4 regions of the Arthrobacter sp. IK3 genome follow, and region 3 is predicted to be linked to each of the others. Evidence: predicted binding sites of a transcription regulator. Region 3 holds the regulator's gene; each other region holds the start of a gene.
What was found. Region 3 encodes LexA, which represses DNA repair genes until DNA is damaged. Its sites were predicted from a motif close to TCGAACANNTGTTCGA; they were not measured.
Positions count from the first base shown of each region.

Region 1 (5,721 bases), on a different contig from region 3:
ACCATCTGCTTATCCATAGCTTCGACGGCAGCACGGGTGAGGATGACGGGATCCGCGGTAGGCACCTCCAGATGCACGGTCGCCGAGGGGAAGGAGGACTCCCGGTCGTTGAAATGCGAAGTCCCGGCGAAGACGGTCAGGATCCGGGCAAGCTGATTATCCCTGGCGAGCCGAACCGCCGCTTTTTGGGCGTACACGCTCATGACCTGGTGCATTTCCTCGCGGCTGGTCACCGGCGTTGAAAAGGATCGGGAGAAGATCATCTGCTTCTTGTCCGCGCGTTCAGTCTCCATGGGCACACAGGGGATTCCGTTCAGCTCCAGCACGGTGCGCTGCAGAACGACAGAGAACCGGCTGCGGATCATGACGGGGTCGGCGCCGCGCAGGTCGGCAATCGTGTAGATGCCCATGGAGTTCAGCTTCTTGCCGATGCGCGATGCTACCCCCCAGAGTCCGGTGACCGGGACCTTGGACATGATGGTGTCGACGGTGCCGGCAGGCAGGGTGTCCAGGTTGCAGACGCCGCCCATGTGCCGGTTCTGCTTGGCGACCCGGTTGGCGAACTTGGCCAGGGTTTTTGTCGGGGCGATGCCCACGCACACCGGCAGGCCTATGTTGCGCAGGACCGCTGCCCTGATCTCATGGCCCCGTGTGTGGAGCTCTTCCGGAAGGCCTCTGAGATGCAAAAATGCTTCATCGACTGAATACACCTCGACGGCCACCGAGTACCGGGCAAGCAGCTTCATGACCCTGGCAGACATGTCACCGTACAGCTCGTAGTTGCTGCTGCGCTGGACAAGTCCCATGCGCGGTGCGGCCTCAGAGAGCTTGAACCAAGGAGTCCCGTTTTCAATGCCCAGAGCCTTGGCTTCGTCCGACCGGGCGACCACGCAGCCGTCATTATTGGACAGCACAACGACCGGGACCCCGGCCAGCCTGGGGTCGAAAGCGCGCTCCATGGACACGTAGGCACTGTTCACGTCCACCAGTGCAATGCGCGGTCCCTGCGGGTAAGGGGACGTCGCTGGCGTATCACCCATTGCTGGCGCTAAAGCCGGTGAAGACAGCGGGTGGCGACTCCCCAAATGACCAGATCGCTCAGCTCCGGCACTTCGATGTCGGGGTACTCACCGTTCTCCGGGCGCAGGACGACACCGCGGGCCGTCACCTGCAGCCGCTTCACAGTGAGCTCACCGTCAAGGATGGCCACGACGACACTGCCGTCTCGCGGCTTCAGGGACCGGTCAACGATCAGCTCGTCTCCGTCGCTGATGCCGGCGCCGGTCATGGAATCTCCGCTGACCCGCACGATAAAGGTGGAGGTTTCGTCGGAGATCAGGTGTTTGTTCAGGTCCAGTCCGCCGTCGTAGTAATCCTGGGCAGGGGAGGGGAAACCCGCCGGGACCGAGCTTGGACTGACCGGCACCTCGAGAATTGGGCAGATACCCAGAAGCGGGCCGACGTCCGTTACTGCTGTCACGACACACCTCGCATAGAACATATCTTCGAACTAACTCAGGTTAGCACCGCCCCTCCCGCAGTGGGACAAGCCGGTGCAGAGTCAGCTGAAAGCGCTGGTGCTCAAGCATGGTCATGAAAAAGCCCCGGAACGGACTCCGGGGCTTTTTTCATTCGTCGTCGCGGCGGGAGGCCCTGCGGACGAACCACCGGGGGACTCCCTTGCGTGCGATGTAGATGACGCCGGCGATCAGCGCGGCTACGACCAGGACGACCAGGATGATCGTGACGTGCCATCCGGTGATGACGCCCATTTCATCCCCCTTCCGTCTAGCTGGAGTAAGTCATGTAGGCACCACCGTAGCCGACGTTCAGCTGGACCCAGAACTGAAACGGGATAGGAACTCCGGCAGGGAAGGCCTGCACGGAGAGCCGTGCGGTGGCCGGTGCGCCGCTTACTGTCTCATCGGGACGGCTGACCCCGAAGTAGGTTTCGTCGGCACTCGTGGCCCCGCCCATGATGTAGTCCGGTGAGTAGGCGGCGGTGATCGAATCGGTGGTGTTATCCCGGGCGATGTAATCTGCCCGGAAGCCCATGTAGATCAGTCCTGCCCAGAAGTCGACCAGGCAGTCGTCGTAGTGCTCTTCGGCGCCGATGCGTGCGTACTTGCAGTCCGAAACGCCCTGCGGTGCGACCCCGCCCTGTACGGCGGCAGGCTTCTGGATGGAGGTGACAGCCACGGAGCCGTCGGCATAGCGCGCAACGGTCTTATCCGCCCCGGCCTCACTGATTGCCTCCGTGCTCACCGGCTCTGCCCCTGAGAGGGAGTCCCAGGTCTGGCCCGCCTCGAAGGAAGCGATCAGGGCGTCGATCGTCGGCTGGTCCACGCCGTATTCGGCAAGGAACGTCCTGGCGTCCTGGGCCATGGCGGCGGCGGAGCCTGCGGCCGGTGTGGCCTCAGCCGGTACCGATGCGGGGGCAGCCACTGCGGGGGCGGCGCTTGCTGCCAGGCCAAGGGCGGCGGCCAGTGCTACTGAACATTTCACGGTCTTGCGGATCATGGTCGTTCCCCGTTTCTGGTTGTTTTTCATGATGCCTCTTGACGTACTGGACGGTAACGGCACTGCACTCGGCGTCAACCGAGATCGGGTCATTTTGCTCAAACGAGAGCCCCAACGGCGTGCAGGGGTTCCCATCTGCACGGCAAACAGGTAAGTCTGGACACGAGCCAAACCCTGACCAGCCTGCGAGGATGGGCAAATGCAATCCCGCGGCCCAGGAAAACAACCCGGTCATAAGCCTGGAAAATACCGGGATGAGAGCCTCATTCCTGACTTCAGCTCCGGTGTTGTCCGTTTCCCGTACCGGCGCGAGCCATATGCCCGGGCGCTGCTGCACCTGGTCGACGGCGGAAGCGAAACGCGGGACGTAAAAGTCACAGCCAGGACGGGTGATTCAGCGCATCTGAACGTCACTTTCCTCGACGAGAGCCGGGACAATGTGACGGTTGTCCTGTGGATTCCGGCCCGGGACGCCGTGAGGATCCCGGCCTCCGAATCCTCCTGGCGGGATCCCTACGACCTGGACTGGGACTAAGCCGCCGCGGCCGCGGCGGCGGAGTGGCCCTTCACGACAGCACTGCCGGTGCCGTTCACGAGCGCCTCGGTGACCAGGACGGAGGCCACGTCCTCCCGGCCGGGAAGGTCGAACATGAGGGGCATGAGGATCTCCTCCATAATTGCCCGCAGCCCGCGCGCTCCGGTGCCGCGCTCGAGGGCTGTTGCAGCAACGGCGGCAAGGGCCTCCTCTTCGAATACCAGCTCGACCCCGTCCTGGTGGAACATCTTTGCGTACTGCTTCACGAGCGCGTTCCGGGGACCGGTCAGAATGTCGATGAGGGCATCCCCGTCCAGCGGGCTCACCGCGGTGATGATGGGCAGCCGGCCGATGAACTCAGGAATGAGGCCGAACTTCACCAGGTCCTCGGGGCGTACGTCAGCGTGTGTGGAGGCTGGGCTGCCCGAGGAGAGGCTGGCACCGAAGCCGATTCCCTTGCGCCCGGAGCGTTCTGCGATCACCCCCTCGAGTCCTGCGAATGCGCCGGCGACGATGAACAGTACGTTCGAGGTGTCGATCTGGATCAGGTCCTGGTTGGGGTGCTTCCGCCCGCCCTGAGGGGGCACGCTGGCAACGGTGCCTTCGATGATCTTCAGCAGCGCCTGCTGGACACCTTCGCCGGAGACATCCCGCGTAATGGAGGGGTTCTCGGACTTACGGGCGATCTTGTCGATCTCGTCAATGTAGATGATTCCGCGCTGGGCCCGCTCAATATCGCCGTCGGCGGCCTGGATGAGCTTCAGCAGAATCGTCTCGACATCCTCACCCACATACCCGGCCTCGGTCAGTGAGGTGGCATCAGCTACGGCGAACGGGACGTCCAGGCGCTTGGCCAGGGTCTGGGCTAAGTAAGTCTTTCCGCAGCCGGTCGGACCGACGAGCAGGACGTTGGACTTGCCGACCTCCACGTCCTGGAAGGCGCCGGCGTCATCTCCTGCAGGTCCCAGTCCAATGCGCTTGTAGTGGTTGTAGACGGCCACCGCGAGGGCACGCTTGGCCGGCTCCTGGCCAACGACGAATTCCTGAAGGTGGTCGAAGATCTCCCGCGGGCGGGGGAGCTGGAAGGCGCCCTGCTCCGTCGTGCCTGCCACTGCCTGCTCCTGCTGGTCCTCTTCGAGAATCTCATTGCACAGCACGATGCATTCATCGCAGACGCAGACGCCCGGACCTGAGACGAGCTTGCGGACCTCATCACGGCCCTTGCCGCAGAACGAGCATTTCAGGTTCTCTGATGCGGATCCGGTGCGAGACATTGTTCCCCCTGTGGTGCTGCCGGCGTGTCCGGCCTGGTGCTTGCGGTGCCTTCGGGCACTTGGTCTGTGGCGGGTTCAGCGGCGCCGGGCGCCTTCCTCGGACAGGTCTGTCCGGTGAACCTCAGTCGGTAGCTTTACCACGTTTGCCACACACATGGGATTCGGACTGACTCCGAAGCTGACCTGCGAAGACATCCTGACGCGGTCCGGAGGGCGAGTCCGGGCAGATGGGTGCAGAACGGAGGGCTGCCGCACACATGGGGGATATGACAGCAGCCTCCATTGAACAGACCAAGACTGCGGCACCGCAGCTGCGTGCCGACAGCGCAGTGATCGGCATGATCTGGGCCCAGGGAACCTCCGGGGTCATCGGCGCCGGCGGCGCCATCCCCTGGCACCTTCCTGAGGACCTCGCCCTCTTCCGCTCCATCACAGCAGGGCACCCGGTCATCATGGGGCGCAAGACCTGGGAATCCCTTCCGGAGGCCGTCCGGCCCCTGCCCGGGCGCACCAACATCGTGGTCACCTCCAACCCCGGGTTCGAGGCACCCGGGACCACCCGGGCTGCGAACCTCCACGCAGCGCTCATCGAAGCCAGTCTTTCCGGCTCGGGCTCGAACCAGATCTGGATCATCGGCGGGGCGAGCCTGTACCGGGAGGCTCTCGGCCTGGCCGACACTGTTGTCATGACCCGCGTGGACCTCGACGTCGAGGGTGATGCCTATGCCCCCGAACTGGGCTCGGAATGGTCTCTGGAGGAAGAACAGCCTGCAGCCGGAACCGGCATCTCGGCGGACGGCACCCGGTACCGCTTCCAGCGCTGGAGCGCGGCCTAGGGGTGGAGCTGGCGACTATGTTTGGCCGGTAGTCACGTTGCTCACGTCCGAAAAGTGTCCGCGCGTAGATTTCGGTCAAGGTAGAGTGGACCACTGAAGCCCCGCAGATGTCCCCCCACTTGCGGGGCTTCTTAGCGCCCAAGGCACCGGCCTGATGCACCCGAAGCGTGCAATTTCGACTCCTCTGCCGACGATCCGGCGACCGGTTTACCCCCTCCTGCCGACATGCCCCGTGGTGCCCTGCCCTGTTTTGGCCCGGAATTCCGGGGATTGTGCGCCCAGGGCCGACAAGACCAACGCTGACGACAGGGGGAGGACGCCTATAGAGGGTGTCCATATAAGTAAATGGAGAGAGGGAGAAACAGATAGGGCCCTTATATATATAACTCTCTTAACTTGTTGGTTTAGTTGGTTGTATATGGAGGCCCCCTCTTTTTCCCTTTATTTCCGGGGAGATTCACTGCCGACATGGCCCCCTGTTTTCGTCGGCAGCCTGTTGGCCGTGGTTGGCCGTCATGTCGGCTCACCGCCTGGCGGTATTCCTCTGCGCATGTCC
Region 1 covers NZ_JBPPSW010000003.1:271,190-276,910, forward strand. Annotated here, with positions in the region: gene ACSLGO_RS05905 (Y-family DNA polymerase) at 1-1,040, opposite strand, end outside; gene ACSLGO_RS05910 (LexA family protein) at 1,049-1,450, opposite strand; gene ACSLGO_RS05915 (hypothetical protein) at 1,629-1,772, opposite strand; gene ACSLGO_RS05920 (hypothetical protein) at 1,789-2,550, opposite strand; gene ACSLGO_RS05925 (hypothetical protein) at 2,720-3,055, shown strand; gene clpX (ATP-dependent Clp protease ATP-binding subunit ClpX) at 3,052-4,329, opposite strand; gene ACSLGO_RS05935 (dihydrofolate reductase) at 4,596-5,165, shown strand.
Region 1: ACSLGO_RS05910 (LexA family protein) is a predicted target of LexA. The motif match lies at 1,494-1,509, and genes of this name have one in related genera.

Region 2 (5,721 bases), on a different contig from region 3:
GCACGTCCAGCTTGAGCATGCCCATTGGATCCATGTCGTGCTTGTCGAACTGGGACATGGGCAGGCCCAGGCCACTGGGCTGCACGGGCGTGCGGTCCAACAGCGAGGTGTCCCCCAGGATCACCCCGCACGGATGCATTGAAATATGGCGGGGCAGCCGGTCCAGCCGTTCGGTCAGGTCCACCAGCAGGTCCAGCTGGCGGTTCTGCTGCACGGCCTCGGCCACGCCGCGCAGTTCGGGTTTCTCGGCGAGCGCCTCACGGAAATGGCTCGCCGAGAAGCGCCACAGTGCCTTGGCCACGGCGCTGACCTCCTCATCAGGCAATCCCAGGGCCAGGCCGGCGTCGCGCACCGCTCCGCGCGCCCGGTAACCGTTCTGCATGCTCATGAGGGTGACCCGCTGGGCGCCGAAGCGTTCAAAGATGCGGTGGTACACGTTGTGCCGTTCGGCGCTTTCAACGTCAATGTCGATGTCCGGCAGCGTGGAGCGGTCCCGGGAGAGGAACCGTTCAAATATGAGGTTGTGTGCCAGCGGGTTCACGTGGCTGATGCCCAGCAGGTAGTTCACCAGCGAGGACGCACCCGATCCGCGTGCCGCCGCTCGCACTCCCATGTCCCGGATCATGGTGGAGACTTCCGCGACAGTGAGGAAGTAGGCGGCAAAGCCGAGCCTCTCGATAATCCCCAGCTCGTGTTCCAGCCGGTTGCGCATGGCAGCTTCCGCGGCACCGCCCAGGTGCCCGAAGCGCCTGCCTATTCCGGCTTCGCAGCGTCCGCGCAGTTCCAGCACCGGTTCCGCGTCGATCCCGATGACCCCGGCTTCCGGGACCACGGGCTGCTTCCACCCCATGTCTGCTTCCGGGTCGATCCGGCAGGTATCGGCGAGCGCCTCCGTTCCGGCCAGCAGCTTGGCTGCCCCGGCACGCCCGTAGCCTGCTTCCTCGCTGATCTCCGCGGCGAGCGCTGCCATCTGCCTGCCCGTCTTGAGCCAGCCCTGCCCATTTGGCTGCAGGTCCTGCAGCTGCGCCATGGCGGTCAGGGCGCGTGCGGCGTCGAGCACGTCTGCGGTAGCGGCGCCGTCTTCATCCACGTAGCGCACGGCGTTGGTCAGCACGGCGGGGAGGTGCATTTCATCGGAGAGCCGGTACATCCGCACGGCGTGGGCCAGGCTCAGGTTGGTTCCCGGCGCGCTGAGGTGCGTGACTACCTCCACGGCGAGCGCCGCGCGCGGCATGACCGAGAGCCAGCGCCGGAACAGGGTGCGGGCCACGGCATAGCTGCGGCTGCGCATGGCCCGTCCCACGTCGGTATAAGGGCCCACCAGCACGGTCAGTACGGGTTCCCCGTCCCTGCCCAGTACCCGGGCTGCAAGCTGTTCGAGGGTGACGCCGGGCGGGCGTCCCGTACGCCCCTTGGAGGGAGAGGTTCCGGCATGTGCGTCGGAAATGAGCCGGCACAGCGCGTGGTAGCCCGCTCCCCCGTTATTCCCGTGGGCCAGGATGACCGCCCTGCCGGTCACCTCAGCGTCCCGGCCTTCCCCGTCCAGGATGGCAAGGTCCACCCCGACGATGGGATCAATGCCGGCGTCCATGCAGGCACGCAGGTGCTTGACCGTGCCGTACAGGCCGTCACGGTCCGTGCAGGCGAGCGCGTCGGCTCCGTCCGCTGCGGCGGCCTGGGCCAGCTCTTCCGGCCAGGACGTGCCGTAGTGGGCGGAAAAGGCCGTAGCGGCGTGAAGATGGGTGAAGCTCATGGCACGGTACTCACGGCACGCGCGCTAAGCGCTTTCCCGCAGGGCGTCATGGATCCGGATCAGCCGCCAGGTGTTGGAGGCAGTCTGCCGGGAAATGTCCAGGGTGCGCAGCGGCGAGCGCGGACTCAGGCGGGCCTGGACCCGCCAGATTTCCGAATCCACCAGTCCGGGGCCGTGTCCGCGCTCTGCCCGGGGTTCTTCCTCCCACCAGCTGCGGCGTTCATACCAGCGCACCGGGTTGGCTGCCACCTTGTATGTCCTTCCCTGCCAGATAAGGCGCAGCGGTATGCCCGCGGGTGAGCACACTACCTCCACCGCTTCACTAAAAAGTCCCATGGCTGCCCCTCGCTGTGCCTATTGCCGGTGTGGCCTTCGCCTGAATTGGATTGATGTCCGGCCGCTGCTCCGGACAGATGAAGCATCTCCCGGAACTGAACCCTATTCGAATATATATTCGAATCTCCAGTGTACGACTGCACTCTGACAATCCCCGCAGTGCCCTCTGGGAAGCTGGTGTGAGTTCGGATTTATTCTGCTGCTGCCTCCACCCGTGACTGTGTTGAGAGTGGAATCTCCCGGATAAACAGGCACAGCACCCCGCCTGCGGCAACCAGGGGAATGCTGAGCAGGAAGATGGGCGGCAGGGCCGTTCCGAACGCTGCTCCGATTGCCTGCTGCACCGGGCCGGGAAGGGACTGCAGCACCGCCGGAGTGAGCGAATTGATGCCTTCCGCGGGAAGCATCCCCGCAGCCCCGGCGGGGGCATCTGCAAGCTGGTCGGTCAGCCGCTGGATGAAGATGGACCCGAAGGCGGCAATACCGAACGAAGCACCGATCTGGCGGAAGTAGTTCGCGGCGGAGATGGCAGTGCCCATGTTCTGCTGCGGAACACTGTTCTGCACAATCAGCACCAGGTTCTGCAGCAGCGCACCAATCCCCAGGCCAAGCACAGCCATCCCGATCGCCGTGAACCAGTACGGGGTGTCCTGGGAAATCCGCGAGAGCAGCACCAGCCCGGCAATGATCACGGCGCACCCGGCGACGGGGTAGATCTTGTACCGCCCGGTGTGCGCAATGAGCTGCCCGGTGCCGATGGACGTCAGCAGGAGCCCGGCCATCATCGGCAGCATCATCAGCCCCGACTGCGTGGCGGTGGCGCCATTGACCATCTGCAGGAACGTGGGCAGGTAGGAGATGGTGGAGAACATCGCTATTCCGACGGCGATGCCCGCCAGCACCGGGATCAGGAAGTTCCGCATCCGGAACAGGCCCAGCGGCAGGATCGGTTCGCTCGCGCGCCGTTCGGCCCAGACGAACGCCGCCCCGGCCAGCACTGCGGCAGCGGCCAGGCCCAGGATCTGCGGGCTGCCCCAGTCATAGGTGGTGCCTCCCCAGCTGGTGACCAGGATCAGGGCCGTTGAGGCAACCGCAAGCAGCGCTGCGCCGGCGTAGTCGAGGCGCGGACGGCGCCCGGAGACCTTGGGAAGGTGCAGGGAGGTGATGACGACGGCGAGCGCGACCGCGCCGATGGGCACGTTGATGTAGAACACCCAGCGCCAGGACCACGAATCGGTGATCCAGCCGCCCAGCAGCGGCCCGCCCACTGAAGCCAGGCCGAAGGAAGCCCCGATCAGCCCCATGTAGCGCCCGCGTTCCCGCGGGGAGACCAGGTCTCCGATGATGGCCTGCGCGCCGATCATGAGTCCGCCGCCGCCGATGCCCTGCAGGGCCCGGAACGCGATCAGCTGGCCCATGTTCTGGGACAGCCCGGAGAGGACGGAGCCCAGCAGGAAGACGGCAATGGCGAAGATGAAGATGTTCTTGCGGCCGAACAGGTCACCGAGCTTGCCGTAGATGGGCAGCCCGATGGTCGCGGCCAGGATGTAGGCGGTGACTACCCAGGAGAGGTGTTCAAGGCCGTTGAGGTCCCCCACGATGGTGGGAAGGGCCGTGGCCACGATTGTCTGGTCCAGTGCCGCGAGCAGGACGGAGAGAACCAGGCCGGTAAACACCAGCACCCGCCCGCGCGGCGTTCCCTCGTCCTGGGTTTCCGTACTTCCGGCACCGACCGGTACTGCAGCATGTGCACCTGAGGCCATTAGTGTTGCGCCTCCCCTTCCAGTTGAACGCTGGCCGTCCTGGCCAGCGGTATTTCCCGAATAAAGAGCGTCAGCACGAACGCCGCCCCCAGGGCCGGGATACCCAGCAGGAAGACCGGAGGCAGGGCGGTTCCGAACGCGTCGGCAATGAAATCCCGAGCCGGCGCGGGCAAGGCCCGCAGCTGGTCCGGGCTGATGGAGTTCACTCCCTGGCTGGTCACTGACCGCACGGCGGCCGGGGCATCCGCCACCTGGTCATTGAGCCGGGAGATGAAGACCGATCCGTAGACGGCGATTCCGAGTGTTCCGCCGATCTGGCGGAAGTAGTTGGCAGAGGAGACTCCTGTGCCCATGTTCTGCGGCGGAACGCTGTTCTGCACAATCAGCACGACGTTCTGCATCAGCATGCCGATTCCCAGTCCCAGGACGAACATTCCCAGTGCCGTGAACCAGTACGGGCTGCTGGCCGAGATGCGCGAGAGCAGCAACAGGCCAAAAATCATGATCAGCGCGCCGGCAACCGGGTAGATCTTGTACCGGCCGGTGCGGGAGATGAGCTGCCCGGTTCCAATGGAGCTCAGCAGCAGGCCGGCCGTCATGGGCAGCATCATCAATCCCGAGTCCGTGGCGCTGGCACCGTTGACCATCTGCAGGAAGGTCGGCAGGTAGGAGATGCTGCCGAACATCGCCAGCCCGACGGCGAGTCCCACGAGTGAGCAGACGACGAAGTTGCGGATCCTGAACAGGCGCAGCGGAAGGATGGGCTCCTCGGCGCGAAGCTCCACCGGAATGAACACCGCGACGGCAACCAGCGCGGCCGCCCCGAGGCCAAGGATGGTTGGGGACGTCCAGGCGTAAGTGGTTCCGCCCCAGCTCGTAATGCCGACCAGTGCCGCGCTCGCAACGGCGAGCATGACGGCGCCGGGATAGTCCAGCTTGATGCCGGCAGCGCTGCGCCTGGGCAGGTGCAGGGACGTAATGATCAGCGCCAGGGCAATCGCGCCGAGCGGCAGGTTGATGTAGAAGACCCACCGCCAGGACCAGTACTGGGTCAGGTATCCGCCCAGCAGGGGTCCGCTGACCGAGGCGACGCCGAAGGCCGCACCGATCAATCCCATGTACTTGCCGCGGTCGCGTGCCGAAACAATGTCTCCGATGATTGCCTGCGCACCGATGATCAGCCCGCCACCACCAACTCCCTGCAGCGCCCGGTAGGCAATCAGCTCGCCCATGCTGTGGGCCTGGCCCGAAAGCGCAGATCCCAGCAGGAAGACCGCAATCGCGAAGATGAAGATGTTCCTGCGTCCCAGCAGGTCGCCGAGCTTGCCGTAGATGGGCAGCCCGATCGTGGACGTCAGGAGGTAGGCGGTGATGACCCAGGACAAATGCTCCAGGCCGTGCAGATCACCCACTATCGTTGGCAGCGCGGTGGAAACGATCGTCTGGTCCAGGGCCGAGATCAGAACCGCCATGATGAGGCCGCTGAACACCAGGGCAACCTGCCGGCGGTTATGCGGGGCCGGGGCTGCTGCTCCGGCCCGGCGCGGAGGCGCAGGCGGTGCGGGGACAGCCGGTGCGGAACCCGTTGGATAGGACGACGCCGGCGATCCAAGGTCTGTGGCGGCGCGTGCCCCGGGATGCGTGGCTTCGGCTCCGCGGGCAGTGAATCGAGCGGCCAATGACGCCTCCTAGGGAAGCCATACGCGGATGGTCCGGAACCAAAACCCACTACCCATTCGACGCCCGCAGTCCGGTCAAGTCAACGGTCCGCAGCGCGGTGCCCGGTTGCCGTGTGCTGCAGTGTCAGCTGCGGGACACGCCGTCATTCGCCCGCTGAGCGATGAGCCGGCACGCCTGGAGCTGCCTGGA
Region 2 covers NZ_JBPPSW010000008.1:60,233-65,953, reverse strand. Annotated here, with positions in the region: gene ACSLGO_RS11970 (DNA polymerase III subunit alpha) at 1-1,753, opposite strand, end outside; gene ACSLGO_RS11965 (DUF6504 family protein) at 1,778-2,089, opposite strand; gene ACSLGO_RS11960 (MDR family MFS transporter) at 2,281-3,852, opposite strand; gene ACSLGO_RS11955 (MDR family MFS transporter) at 3,852-5,531, opposite strand.
Region 2: ACSLGO_RS11965 (DUF6504 family protein) is a predicted target of LexA. The motif match lies at 2,196-2,211, and genes of this name have one in related genera.

Region 3 (5,721 bases):
ATTGAACTTGACCGCCGGAAGATCCGCACCCGCATGGCCAAGCTGCGCCGCGAAATCGCCGGCATGAAGCCGGCCCGGGAAACCAAGCGTGCCAACCGCCAGCGCAACGAAATTCCTTCCGTGGCGATCGCCGGCTACACCAACGCCGGCAAGTCCTCGCTGCTGAACCGCCTCACGGACGCCGGGGTCCTGGTGGAGAACGCACTGTTCGCCACCCTGGACCCCACGATCCGCCGCGCGGAGACCCCGGACGGCCTGGGCTATACCCTGGCGGACACGGTGGGATTCGTGCGGTCCCTGCCCACGCAGCTGGTCGAAGCCTTCCGCTCCACGCTTGAAGAAGTGGCGGACGCAGACCTCATCCTGCACGTGGTGGATGCCTCCCACCCGGATCCGGAAGGGCAGGTCGCGGCCGTGCGTTCAGTCCTGGCCGACGTCGATGCCCGCCGGATCCCGGAGATCATTGTGCTGAACAAGGCCGACGCCGCGGACCCGTTCGTCATTGAACGGCTGCGCCAGCGCGAACCCCGTACCGTCGTAGTATCCGCCCGCACGGGGCAGGGCATCGACGAGCTCCTCCAAGCCATCTCCGAAGGTATTCCGCGCCCGGGCGTTGAACTCGAGCTGCTGGTTCCTTACGACCGCGGCGATGTTGTTTCCCGCCTGCACAGCCAGGATGCCGAGATCCTGCAGCTGGACCATGAGGAAAGCGGCACCCGGATACGGGTGAAGGTCCGCGATTCCCTGGCTCCGGAGCTGGAGCCGTTCCTTAGCCATGCCTAGGAAAGACACCGCCGGGGAGGTCCTGGACCTGCTGCAGACGGCCGTGACAGCAATGGGCGGCCAGCAGCGTCCGGGACAGCAGCAAATGGCCAGGGAGGTTGCCGAGTCAATCGACTCCGGCCGGCACCTGCTGGTCCAGGCCGGAACCGGTACGGGCAAGTCACTGGCATACCTGGTGCCGCTGATCCACCATGCGCTGCAGAGCAGCAAGCCGGCGCTGGTTTCGACCGCCACTCTGGCCCTCCAGGCGCAGATCGTTGGGCGTGATGTTCCGCGCCTGCTGGCTGCCCTGAAGCCCAAGCTGTCCCGTGACGTTGACGTCGCGCTCCTGAAAGGACGCAGCAACTACGTCTGTGTCCACAAGACGGGCGGCGGATTTCCCGACGACGATGACCCGGGGGCCCTCTTTACCCTTGGCGAAGAAAAGGCGGTGTCCCATCCGGCTCCTGCCGCGGGGCCGACATCGGCCCTTGGCCGAGAGGTAGTGCGGCTGCGGGACTGGGCTGAGGAAACCGAAACCGGTGACCGGGATGAGCTGCTGCCCGGCGTCAGCGACCGCGCCTGGCGGCAGGTGTCCGTCACGGCGATGGAGTGCCTGGGAGCCCAGCGCTGTCCCGTGGCCGAGCACTGTTTCAGTGAACAGGCACGTGCCAAGGCAGCCGTAGCCGACCTCGTGATCACCAATCACGCAATGCTGGCGATCAGTGCGTTCGAAGGACTCGCGGTGCTGCCGGACTATGACGTGGTGGTGATTGACGAGGCCCATGAGCTCCAGGACCGGGTGACCGGGGCAGTGACCGGCCAGCTCTCCGGAACGGTCATCAGCGCCGCCGTGACAGCCGCACGCAAACACACTTCGGCTTCCGTGGAAGAACTGGCAGCAGCCGGCCGTGCCTTTGACTCGTCCGTGGAAGGCCTGCCCGCGGGACTGATGCCCTCCGGCCTCAACGAAGAACAGCAGCTGGCGGTTTCCCGGGTGCGCGAAGCCTGCCGGGTTGCCCTCTCTGATTCGAAGCCCGAAGGCGGGGACGCCGGCGACGGCGGACGGCAGATGGCCCGTTCACGGCTGCTCGCCGTGCTGGAACTGTGCGAACGGCTTCTTGAGGCCCCGGACTCAGGCGAAGTCCTGTGGTCCTCGCGGCCGAGCACGTTCTCCCCGGGCGAGGGATACTCCCCGGCGGACGACTCGGCGCCCGCGACCCTGAACATCGCACCGATCTCCGTAGCCGGACGGCTCAGGGACGGACTCTTCGACGGGCACACCGTGGTGCTGACCTCTGCCACCCTGGCGATCGGCACCGAGTTCGGACCGGTAGCGGGCGGACTCGGCCTGAGCGGAGCCGGCGCCCCGGACTGGACGGGCACCGACGTCGGCAGTCCTTTCGACTATCCCCGGCAGGGTGTCCTGTACGTGGCGAAAGACCTGCCCAAGCCGGACCGCGGCACGTCACCGGCCCAGCTGGAAGAACTCGAAGCGCTCCTCAAGGCATCCGGCGGAGCCGCCCTGGGGCTGTTCTCGTCCCGGCGTGCTGCCGAGGACGCAGCGGCTGCCCTGCGCGACAAAGTGGACTTTCCCATCCTGTGCCAGGGCGAGTCCTCTATGTCCGCCCTGGTCAAGGAATTCGCCGAGGACGACGCGACATGCCTGTTCGGAACCATGTCCCTGTGGCAGGGTGTCGATGTCCCGGGCGAAGCCTGCCGGCTGGTCGTGATCGACCGCATTCCGTTCCCGCGCCCCGATGATCCGCTGATGACAGCGCGGACGAGGGCTGTGGCGAAGGCCGGCGGCAACGGCTTCATGAGCGTCTCGGCGACCCATGCCGCCGTCCGGCTGGCCCAGGGGGCCGGCCGGCTGATCCGTGCTGCCGGAGACCGCGGCATGGTGGCGGTGCTGGATTCGAGGCTGGCGACGGCCCGGTACGGAGCGTTCCTGCGCGCGGCGCTGCCGCCGTTCTGGTCGACCACGGACAGGTCCGTGGCGCTGGGCATCCTGGAACGGCTGAACGCCGGCCAGCGCGCGGAAGCCTAGCTTCGAAGACCGTCGAAGAGGCGGAGACCGGAGCGGGACCTGGGCTGGCTAGAGGGAACGCATCACTGAAACGACCTTGCCCATGATGGTTGCGTGGTCGCCCATGATCGGCTCGTAGCGGGTGTTCTGCGGCAGCAGCCAGGTGTGGCCGTTGCGCTGGCGGAAGGTCTTGACCGTGGCCTCGTCGTCCAGCAGGGCGGCAACGATGTCCCCGTTTTCAGCAGTCTGCTGGCGCCGGACAACTACCCAGTCCCCGTCACAAATGGCGGCGTCCACCATTGAATCTCCGGAGACGCGGAGCATAAAGAGTTCACCGTGACCCACCAGCTGTCGGGGGAGCGGGACCATTTCCTCAACCACCTGCTCAGCCAGGATCGGCCCGCCGGCAGCAATCCGTCCCACCAGCGGAACCATTGCTGTGTCCACGGCGGTGGTCAGCTCCGTGACGGACGCCGCGGCTCCGGTCTCCGGGGTTTCCGGTGCGGAGCCGGAGGTCTCCTTGTGCATCAGCAGCGGTACCAGGATCTCCATGGCACGGGGGCGTTTCGGGTCCCGCCGGATATATCCCATCTTCTCCAGCTGGCTCAGCTGGTGCGTGACGCTGGACAGGCTGGCCAGTCCTACCGTGTCTCCGATTTCGCGCATGGATGGCGGGTAGCCGTTGGCACTGACCGATGCCTGGATGGTCTCCAGGATCTTCTTCTGCCGCGGGGTCAGCGCCCGGGGGCGGGGGGAATCGACCGCAGCAGCGGCAGCCGGGCGGCCTTCGGAGTCTGTCCTACGGGGCACTTCGGCTTCCCTTCGAGCGTTCCGGGCTACCCGGAAGTGGCGGCAATGTCAGTGGCGGGTGTTTTCCTTTAGTCCGAACGCTGATGCCGGAAACGGTCCGCTCATCAAGAGGGTCACATCCAGCGGCTTTCGAAGGTTTCCGCTGGTACCACGCTAGGTGAGCGGAAGGCCATTTTCAAACATTTGTTCGAGTGAGTCTCGACAGCGTTCGTAGATAGATGCTAGAAAAGGAAACAGCAGGAATCGAATACATGTTCGATTCGAAGATGCCAACAGTTCGAATCCAGTTTCGAAGCCGGGTGAGTGTGCCGGCGAAGAAAGGCTTCGATCCGGAAAGGTTTGCCATGTCCGTTCAGTTTGCGGCAGCCCCCAGTTCAATGGGCTCCATCCGTCTCGCCTCCGCTGCCCGCCGCTCAGGTGCCAACCCCGCGGCCGCCCGCACCACAGAAAGCCGTTCCGGCAAAAGCCGCACCGCGCCGCAGGGTCCCTTGAAGCTCACCCGCCGCGGCCGGCTCCTGCTGATCGGCGCTCCAGTGATGCTCGGCGGGGCAGCGCTGCTGACATTCATCGGGTTCTTCACCGCCCCTGCACTCGCCTCGAGCGGCGTCGCAGAGGTAACGCGGACACAGCAGGTGAGCGTGCACACGGGGGGACAGCCTCTGGAGCCTCGCGGGAGAGTACGCTCCCGAACGTGACCCCCGCGCCGTCGTCGCGGACATCATGGAACTGAACAACCTCTCCGACGCCGTGGTCCCCGCCGGTGTCCAGCTCTACATCCCGGTGGCCGGCTAGGCCCTTACAGCACCCCGGGCTGCCGGTCACCGTTACGCAGGATTCTGCGGCGCGGCGGGCAGCGCCTTAAGCTGTAGTGGTGAACGAACAGCTGGAAAGACTCAACCGACTTCCCCTGCGAGACGATTTGAGGGGCCAGACTCCGTACGGAGCTCCGCAGCTGGAAGTGCCCGTCCTGCTGAACGTCAACGAGAACACCCATGGACTGCCGCAGGAAGTTGCGGACGCCATTGCCGGGTCTGTCCGCCAGGCGGTAGCCGGGCTCAACCGCTACCCCGACCGGGAATTCACTGAATTGCGTGAACGGCTGGCCTCCTACCTCGGCCACGGGCTGTCGGTCGAAAACATCTGGGCAGGAAACGGTTCCAACGAAGTCCTGCAGCACATCCTGCAGGCCTTCGGAGGCCCGGGCCGGACCGCCATGAGCTTCCCGCCCACGTACTCCATGTATCCGCTGCTCGCCAACGGGACCGGCACCGAGTACATCGCAGGGCACCGCGCCGCGGACTTTACGCTCAGCGTCTCCTCGGCTGCTGACCAGGTGCGGGAAGCGAAACCGAACATCGTCCTGCTGTGCACTCCCAACAACCCCACAGGCACGGCTCTCGGGCTGGACGTCGTGGAAGCCGTCTATGAGGCGGGCAGCGCCAGCAACGCCGTCGTGATCGTGGATGAGGCGTACGCCGAGTTCTCCCACGCAGGGACTCCGAGTGCGCTGTCCCTGCTCCCCGGACGCGAGCGTCTGATCGTTTCCCGGACCATGAGCAAGGCGTTCGCCCTGGCCGGTGCCCGCCTGGGGTATATGGCCGCGGCGCCGGAGGTTACCGATGCCCTGCGCCTGGTCCGCCTGCCATACCACCTCTCGGCGGTCACGCAGGCCACCGCCAATGCCGCCCTTGCCCACGCTCCCGCCCTCCTGGCCAATGTGGAGGACATCAAGGCCCAACGGGACCGCATTGTCTCCGAACTGACCGAACTGGGCCTGCAGCCGGCCGAGTCGGATGCTAACTTCGTCCTCTTCGGGGGACTCGAGAACCCGCGGAAGACCTGGCAGGGGCTCCTGGATGCGGGTGTGCTGATCCGCGACGTGGGTATCCCGGGGCATCTTCGCGTGACCGCCGGCACGGAGGCCGAAACCACCGCCTTCCTCACCCGGCTCCGTGAGCTGCTCTCGGCCTAGCATGCAGCGGCGACCGGAGCGCCGCCTCCGGTGCGCAAACACTAGACTGGTAACCAGAGCCCCTTCTTCCTAAGGAACCTTTTATGACCGTGGAGACCGCCACCGGCCGCACGGCCCGCCTCGAGCGGACCACCAGCGAATCATCCGT
Region 3 covers NZ_JBPPSW010000006.1:34,549-40,269, reverse strand. Annotated here, with positions in the region: gene hflX (GTPase HflX) at 1-783, shown strand, start outside; gene ACSLGO_RS09325 (ATP-dependent DNA helicase) at 776-2,812, shown strand; gene lexA (transcriptional repressor LexA) at 2,861-3,529, opposite strand; gene ACSLGO_RS09315 (hypothetical protein) at 3,946-4,296, shown strand; gene ACSLGO_RS09310 (histidinol-phosphate transaminase) at 4,473-5,573, shown strand; gene hisB (imidazoleglycerol-phosphate dehydratase HisB) at 5,657-5,721, shown strand, end outside.

Region 4 (5,721 bases), on a different contig from region 3:
CCCTAACAGGCGTCCGCGCGGCCCTCCCGCGGGGCAGCGGACTGCCGCAGCAGGGCTGACGGAGAGAAGGCAATGAAGACCCGTTTTGACCGCTATCGCCAAATGGCCGAGATCCTGTACCGCAATGGACTGGGATACCTGGTGTCAGTTGCGGGACTTGAGTCCTGGCTGCCGTTTCGCCGCAGGGAGGCCGACGGCGCCGACTCCACCCGGATGGCGAGCCCGGAATACCTGCGCCGGGCGCTGGAAGAACTCGGCCCCACCTATGTAAAGCTGGGCCAGCTGCTCTCCACCCGGCCTGACCTTTTGCCTCCGGCCTACATGGATGAGCTGGCTAAACTGCAGGACTCGGCAACCCCCGCTGCCTGGGACGACGTGCGCGGCTCGCTCAGCCGGGAACTCGGCGCGGACCCCCTGGAGGTGTTTCGCGAATTCAACAGCACCCCGATTGCCAGCGCTTCCATCGGCCAGGCGTATGCAGCGGTGCTGGCGGACGGCACAAACGTGGTGGTGAAGGTGCGGCGTCCCGGCATTGTCCCGGAGGTGGAGGCGGACCTGTCCATCCTGCAGTCCCTGGCCGGTTACGCCAGCCGGCATTGGGAAGCTGCCAGGGACTACGACGTCAAGGGCTTCATGGATGAGTTCGCCGATACCCTCCGCAAGGAAATGGATTATGTGCAGGAGGGCCACAACGCGGATCGTTTCGCGCTGAACTTCGAAGACGACTCCGCGGTGGTCATTCCGCGCGTCTACTGGGAGCACACCACCTCCAAGGTGCTGACCATGGAGCGGCTCTACGGCATGAAGGTCACCGACACCACGGCCCTGGAAGCCGCGGGACTGGACCGCAAGGCCCTCGCCGTCACGGCTGCGGATGCCGAAATGAAGATGGTGTTCGAGGACGGCTTCTTCCACGCTGATCCGCATCCGGGGAACATCTTCGTGCAGCCCAACTCGCAGATCGGGCTCATTGACTTCGGCATGGTTGGAGAACTCGACGACAAGCTCCGCGGCCAGCTTTCGGCCCTGTTCGTCGCCGTCATCCGCAAGGACCCTGAGCGGATGGCCACCGCACTGATGCGGATGACGGTCTCGCGGACCCGTCCGGACCGGATCAAGCTCCGGATGGACCTTGCCGGCCTGATCAAGCTGTACTCGAACCGGACCCTGGGCGATGCCCCGGTGGGCCGGATCATTACGTACGGCCTGGGGATCATCCGGAACCACCACCTGCAGCTGCCCGGGGAGGTTGCCCTGCTGCTGCGGATGCTGATCATGACCGAAGGCATGGGGGAGGTTCTGGACCCGGACTTCAGCATGGGGAAGACGCTCGCGCCCTACGCCCGGCGGATGACCGTGCAGCACCTGAACCCGGCTGCCTACGCCAAACGGCTCGGTAAGGCCGGGGGAGAGCTGCTGGAACTCGGCACCGAGCTGCCCGGACAACTGCAGCGGCTTATCAACACCCTGGACTTTGAAGGAATGGAGGTGCATCTGCGCGCCGGGGACCTGGTTCCCCTGGTGGAACGGCTGGAGCGGGTGGGCAACCGGATGGTCGCGGCGATCTTCGCGGCAGCCTTCATCCGGGGTGTCGGTGAGCTGACACTGGGCGACGCCGACCGCTGGCGCGGCTGGCAGGCGCCGCTCATGGGAGCCGGGCTGGCGTCTACGGGCGTATTGGGCGGCTACCTGGCGTGGTCGGCCCGCCGGCAGCGCCGGCTGGACGCAGGCCAATGACGCATTAACGCGCAACGGCCGGTACCGCGCACAGGCGCGGTACCGGCCGTTTTGGTGCAGAAGCTGTTACTTCTTCAGCCCAAGTTCGGCCGTCGGAATACGGAAGGACTCCTTGGCCGTCAGCGCGGAGATCGCGGCAATGCCGGCAATGGCAGCTGTGAACCAGCTGATCACTACCCAGCCGCCCGGCTCCAAGCCACCGAGGGCAGCAACGATGGACGGCGCGAAGCCGGCCATCAGGAAGCCCAGCTGGGTGCCGATTGCCAGTCCGGAGAAGCGGACCTTGGCGCTGAACATCTCCGCGTAGAAGGACGGCCACACGGCGTTCGCAGCGGCATAGCCGCAGCCGAAGACCACCACGGAGAGGGTGAACTGCAGGAGCGAGTTACCGGATTCCATGGAGAGCAGGTAGAACGGCATCACGGCGGCGCTGGAGAGCGCGCCGTAGATGAATACCGGCTTCCGGCCGAAGCGGTCGGCAGCCATGCCGAACAGCGGCTGCGTGAACAGCGCGGCGATGTTGCCAGCCACTACCAGCCACAGGGTGATGGCGGCGTCGACATTTCCTACTTCGGTGCCGTACTTGATGGCCAGGGTGCCGTACACGGTCGAGACAGCCGCGATGAAGGCGCAGCAGATGACGCGCAGGACGTCACGCCAGTGGTGCTTGAGCAGTACGCCCACCGGCAGCTTGGCGATCTGGTTGTTTGCCTTGGCTTCCTGGAAGGTCGGGGTCTCGTGGAGGGTGCGGCGGATGAAGTAGGTGACCACAACAACGACGGCGCTGAGCCAGAACGGAATGCGCCAGCCGATTCCGTACTTGATGTCATCGGGCAGGGCCATGACCGGAATGAAGACCATGGCTGCAAGGATCTGGCCGCCCTGGGTTCCGGTAAGGGTCCAGGACGTGAAGAAGGCGCGGCGGCCGTCGGGGGCGTGTTCCAGCGTCATGGAGCTGGCGCCTGCCTGCTCGCCGGCTGCAGAGAGGCCCTGTGCCAGGCGGCAGAGGACCAGCAGGGTGGGAGCCCACCAGCCAATGGTGTTGAAGTCCGGCAGGCAGCCGATCAGGAAGGTGGAGGCACCCATCAGGATGAGGGTAAACATAAGGATCTTCTGGCGGCCGACGCGGTCTCCAAAGTGTCCCAGGATCACTGCGCCAACCGGGCGGGCGATGTAGGCGAAGCCGAAGGTCGCCAGGGACATGATGCTCGCCTGGGCATCGGCATCCGGGAAGAAGACATAGGGGAAGATCAGCGATGCGGCCGTGCCGAATATAAAGAAGTCGTAGTACTCGACCGCGCTGCCCATGAAGCTCGCCGCGGCGGCCTTCTTCGGGGTCTTGGCGGTGGCTTGGGCGGACTGCGTCGGAGCAGCGCTCATGTGGGGCCTCCAAGGGATGGTGTGCGGTAAACGCACAGCAGTGCTTCATGCGAACACCACAATGTAACCCGCGCCATAGTCAGATGCAACACATGTGTGCGAAATGCGCACAGTTGTGCATTTTATGAACAGGCCGGTACCGTGGGCCTAGCCCCGTCCCGGGCGCCGAAGGGAGAACCACTTGAGCACCACCACCGAATCCTGGCTCGTTGGCCTGATTGGCGAAGGGATCACCACATCCCTGACACCGCCAATGCATGAGCGGGAAGCCCGGGAAAACGGACTTTCCTACCTCTACCGGCCTGTGGACCTTTCGGTGAACGGGCGCAGCGGGACCGAGGTAGGTGACCTGCTGCGCTACGGCCGCGACCTTGGCTTTAACGCCTTCAACATCACCCATCCGTGCAAGCAGCTCGTCATGGAGCACCTGGACCAAGTGTCCGACGACGCCGCCCGGTTAGGTGCCGTCAACACCGTGCTGGTCACGGACGAGGGTTTCATGGGCCACAACACGGACCACTCCGGCTTTGGCCGGGCCCTCGCCGCGGGCCTGCCCGGTGCGGCACTGGAGAAGGTAGTCCAGCTCGGGGCCGGCGGCGCGGGAGCTGCTGTCGCCTACGCCCTCCTGAAGGCCGGCGTTGGACAGCTGACCCTGATTGACCTTGACCTCGACCGGGTGCAGGAACGCGTCCAGGCGCTGTCCGCGCTCTTCCCGGAGGCGCACGTCGCCGCCGGAACCAGCGCTGACCTGGCGGGCGCACTCGCAGCGGCGGACGGCTTTGTGCAGGCTACCCCGGTGGGCATGCACTCCCATCCCGGCATGCCGGTCGATCCCGCACTCCTGCGCAGCGAACTGTGGGTGGCCGATGTCATCTACCGTCCCGTGCGGACCAAGCTCATCGACACTGCCGAATCGCTGGGCTGCCGCGTGCTGGACGGCGGACACATGGCGGTGGGCCAGGCAGTGGACGCGTTTGAACTTATTACCGGCATCCGCCCGGACCCGGCCCGCATGCGGGCACACTTCCTGGACATGGTCAGCAACGGCCTCTGAGCCGGAAGGGATTACCCAATGCGTACGTCGATTGCCACGGTCTGCCTCTCCGGAACCGTGGAGGACAAGCTCCGTGCCTGTGCCGCCGCTGGATTCGACGGCGTCGAAATCTTTGAGCAGGACCTGGTGGTTTCCCCCTCCACACCGGAGCAGATCCGGGACCTGGCGCAGGAACTGGGCCTGACACTGGACCTTTACCAGCCGTTCCGTGACTTCGAGGGAGTCGAGGAGGACGTGCTGGCAGATAACCTGCGGCGCGCCGAGGCCAAGTTCCGGCTCATGAACCGCTTGGGCATCGACACCATGCTGGTGTGCTCCAACGTAGCAACCGCCACCATTGACGATGACGCTGTAGCAGCAGCCCAGCTTCGTCGAATGGGCGAAACCGCCGCACGGTACGGCGTCCGGCTCGCCTATGAGGCGCTGGCCTGGGGCCGCTACGTCAGCGACTTTGAACATGCGTGGCGCATCGTGGAGCTTGCTGACCACCCCAACGTGGGCACCTGCCTGGACAGCTTCCACATCCTCTCCCGCCGCTGGAATCCGGAGGCGATCGAAAAGATTCCCGCCGAGAAGATTTTCTTCGTCCAGCTGGCTGACGCTCCCGAGTTGTCCATGGACGTTCTGTCCTGGAGCCGCCACTACCGGGTCTTTCCCGGTGAAGGCGCATTCGACCTGGTCACCTTCATGGGGCATCTGGTGCGCAGCGGCTATAACGGTCCGGTATCACTGGAAATCTTCAACGACGTCTTCCGGCAGGCCGCCGAGGAACGCACTGCGGTCGATGCCATGCGCTCACTGATCCGCCTGGCCGAACAGACCTCCATCCACCTGCAGGAAACCGGCGCCGGCGAAACCGCCATGGAACTCTCCACCCTGCCCGGAGTCGGGGAACCGCTCGGTTTCAACTTCGCCGAGGTCAAAGCCGGCGACCCCGAAACCATCCGCACGCTGCTCTACCAGCTTGGCTTCACCTGCCAGGGAACCCACCGCAGCAAAGCCGTTGAGCTGTGGACCCAAAACGGGGCGCGGGTGATCATCAACAGCCAGAACGCACGCGGACTGGAGCCCGGTATCTCGGCGATCGGCCTGGACGTACCGGACGCCCTCGCCGCAGCCTCCCGAGCCCTGCAGCTAAAAGCCACGGCCGTGCCCCGGCGCAGCCAGGCAAACGAAGAAGTCCTGCAGGCTGTTGCCGCCCCGGACGGGACGGAGATCTTCCTGTGTGAGGCAGAATCAGGCGGCCCGGGATGGATTCGGGAATTCGGAAACGGGGCTCCCGTTCCGGCCGCTGGTCCCATTACCGCCGTAGACCACGTCAACCTGTCCCAGCCTTGGCAGCATTTTGACGAAGCGGTGCTCTTCTATGAATCCACCCTTGGCCTCACCCCGCGTCCCAGCGTCGAGGTTCCCAGCCCCATGGGCCTGGTCCGCAGCCAGGTGATGCGCAGCAGCGACGGCGCCGTGCGGATGGCACTGAACATCGCGCCCATGGTGTTCGACGGCTCCGGTTATCCGCAGCACGTGGCGTTTGCCTGCAGTGACCTCGT
Region 4 covers NZ_JBPPSW010000005.1:156,282-162,002, reverse strand. Annotated here, with positions in the region: gene ACSLGO_RS08575 (ABC1 kinase family protein) at 73-1,737, shown strand; gene ACSLGO_RS08570 (MFS transporter) at 1,804-3,117, opposite strand; gene ACSLGO_RS08565 (shikimate dehydrogenase) at 3,299-4,171, shown strand; gene ACSLGO_RS08560 (bifunctional sugar phosphate isomerase/epimerase/4-hydroxyphenylpyruvate dioxygenase family protein) at 4,190-5,721, shown strand, end outside.
Region 4: ACSLGO_RS08565 (shikimate dehydrogenase) is a predicted target of LexA. The motif match lies at 3,204-3,219, and genes of this name have one in related genera.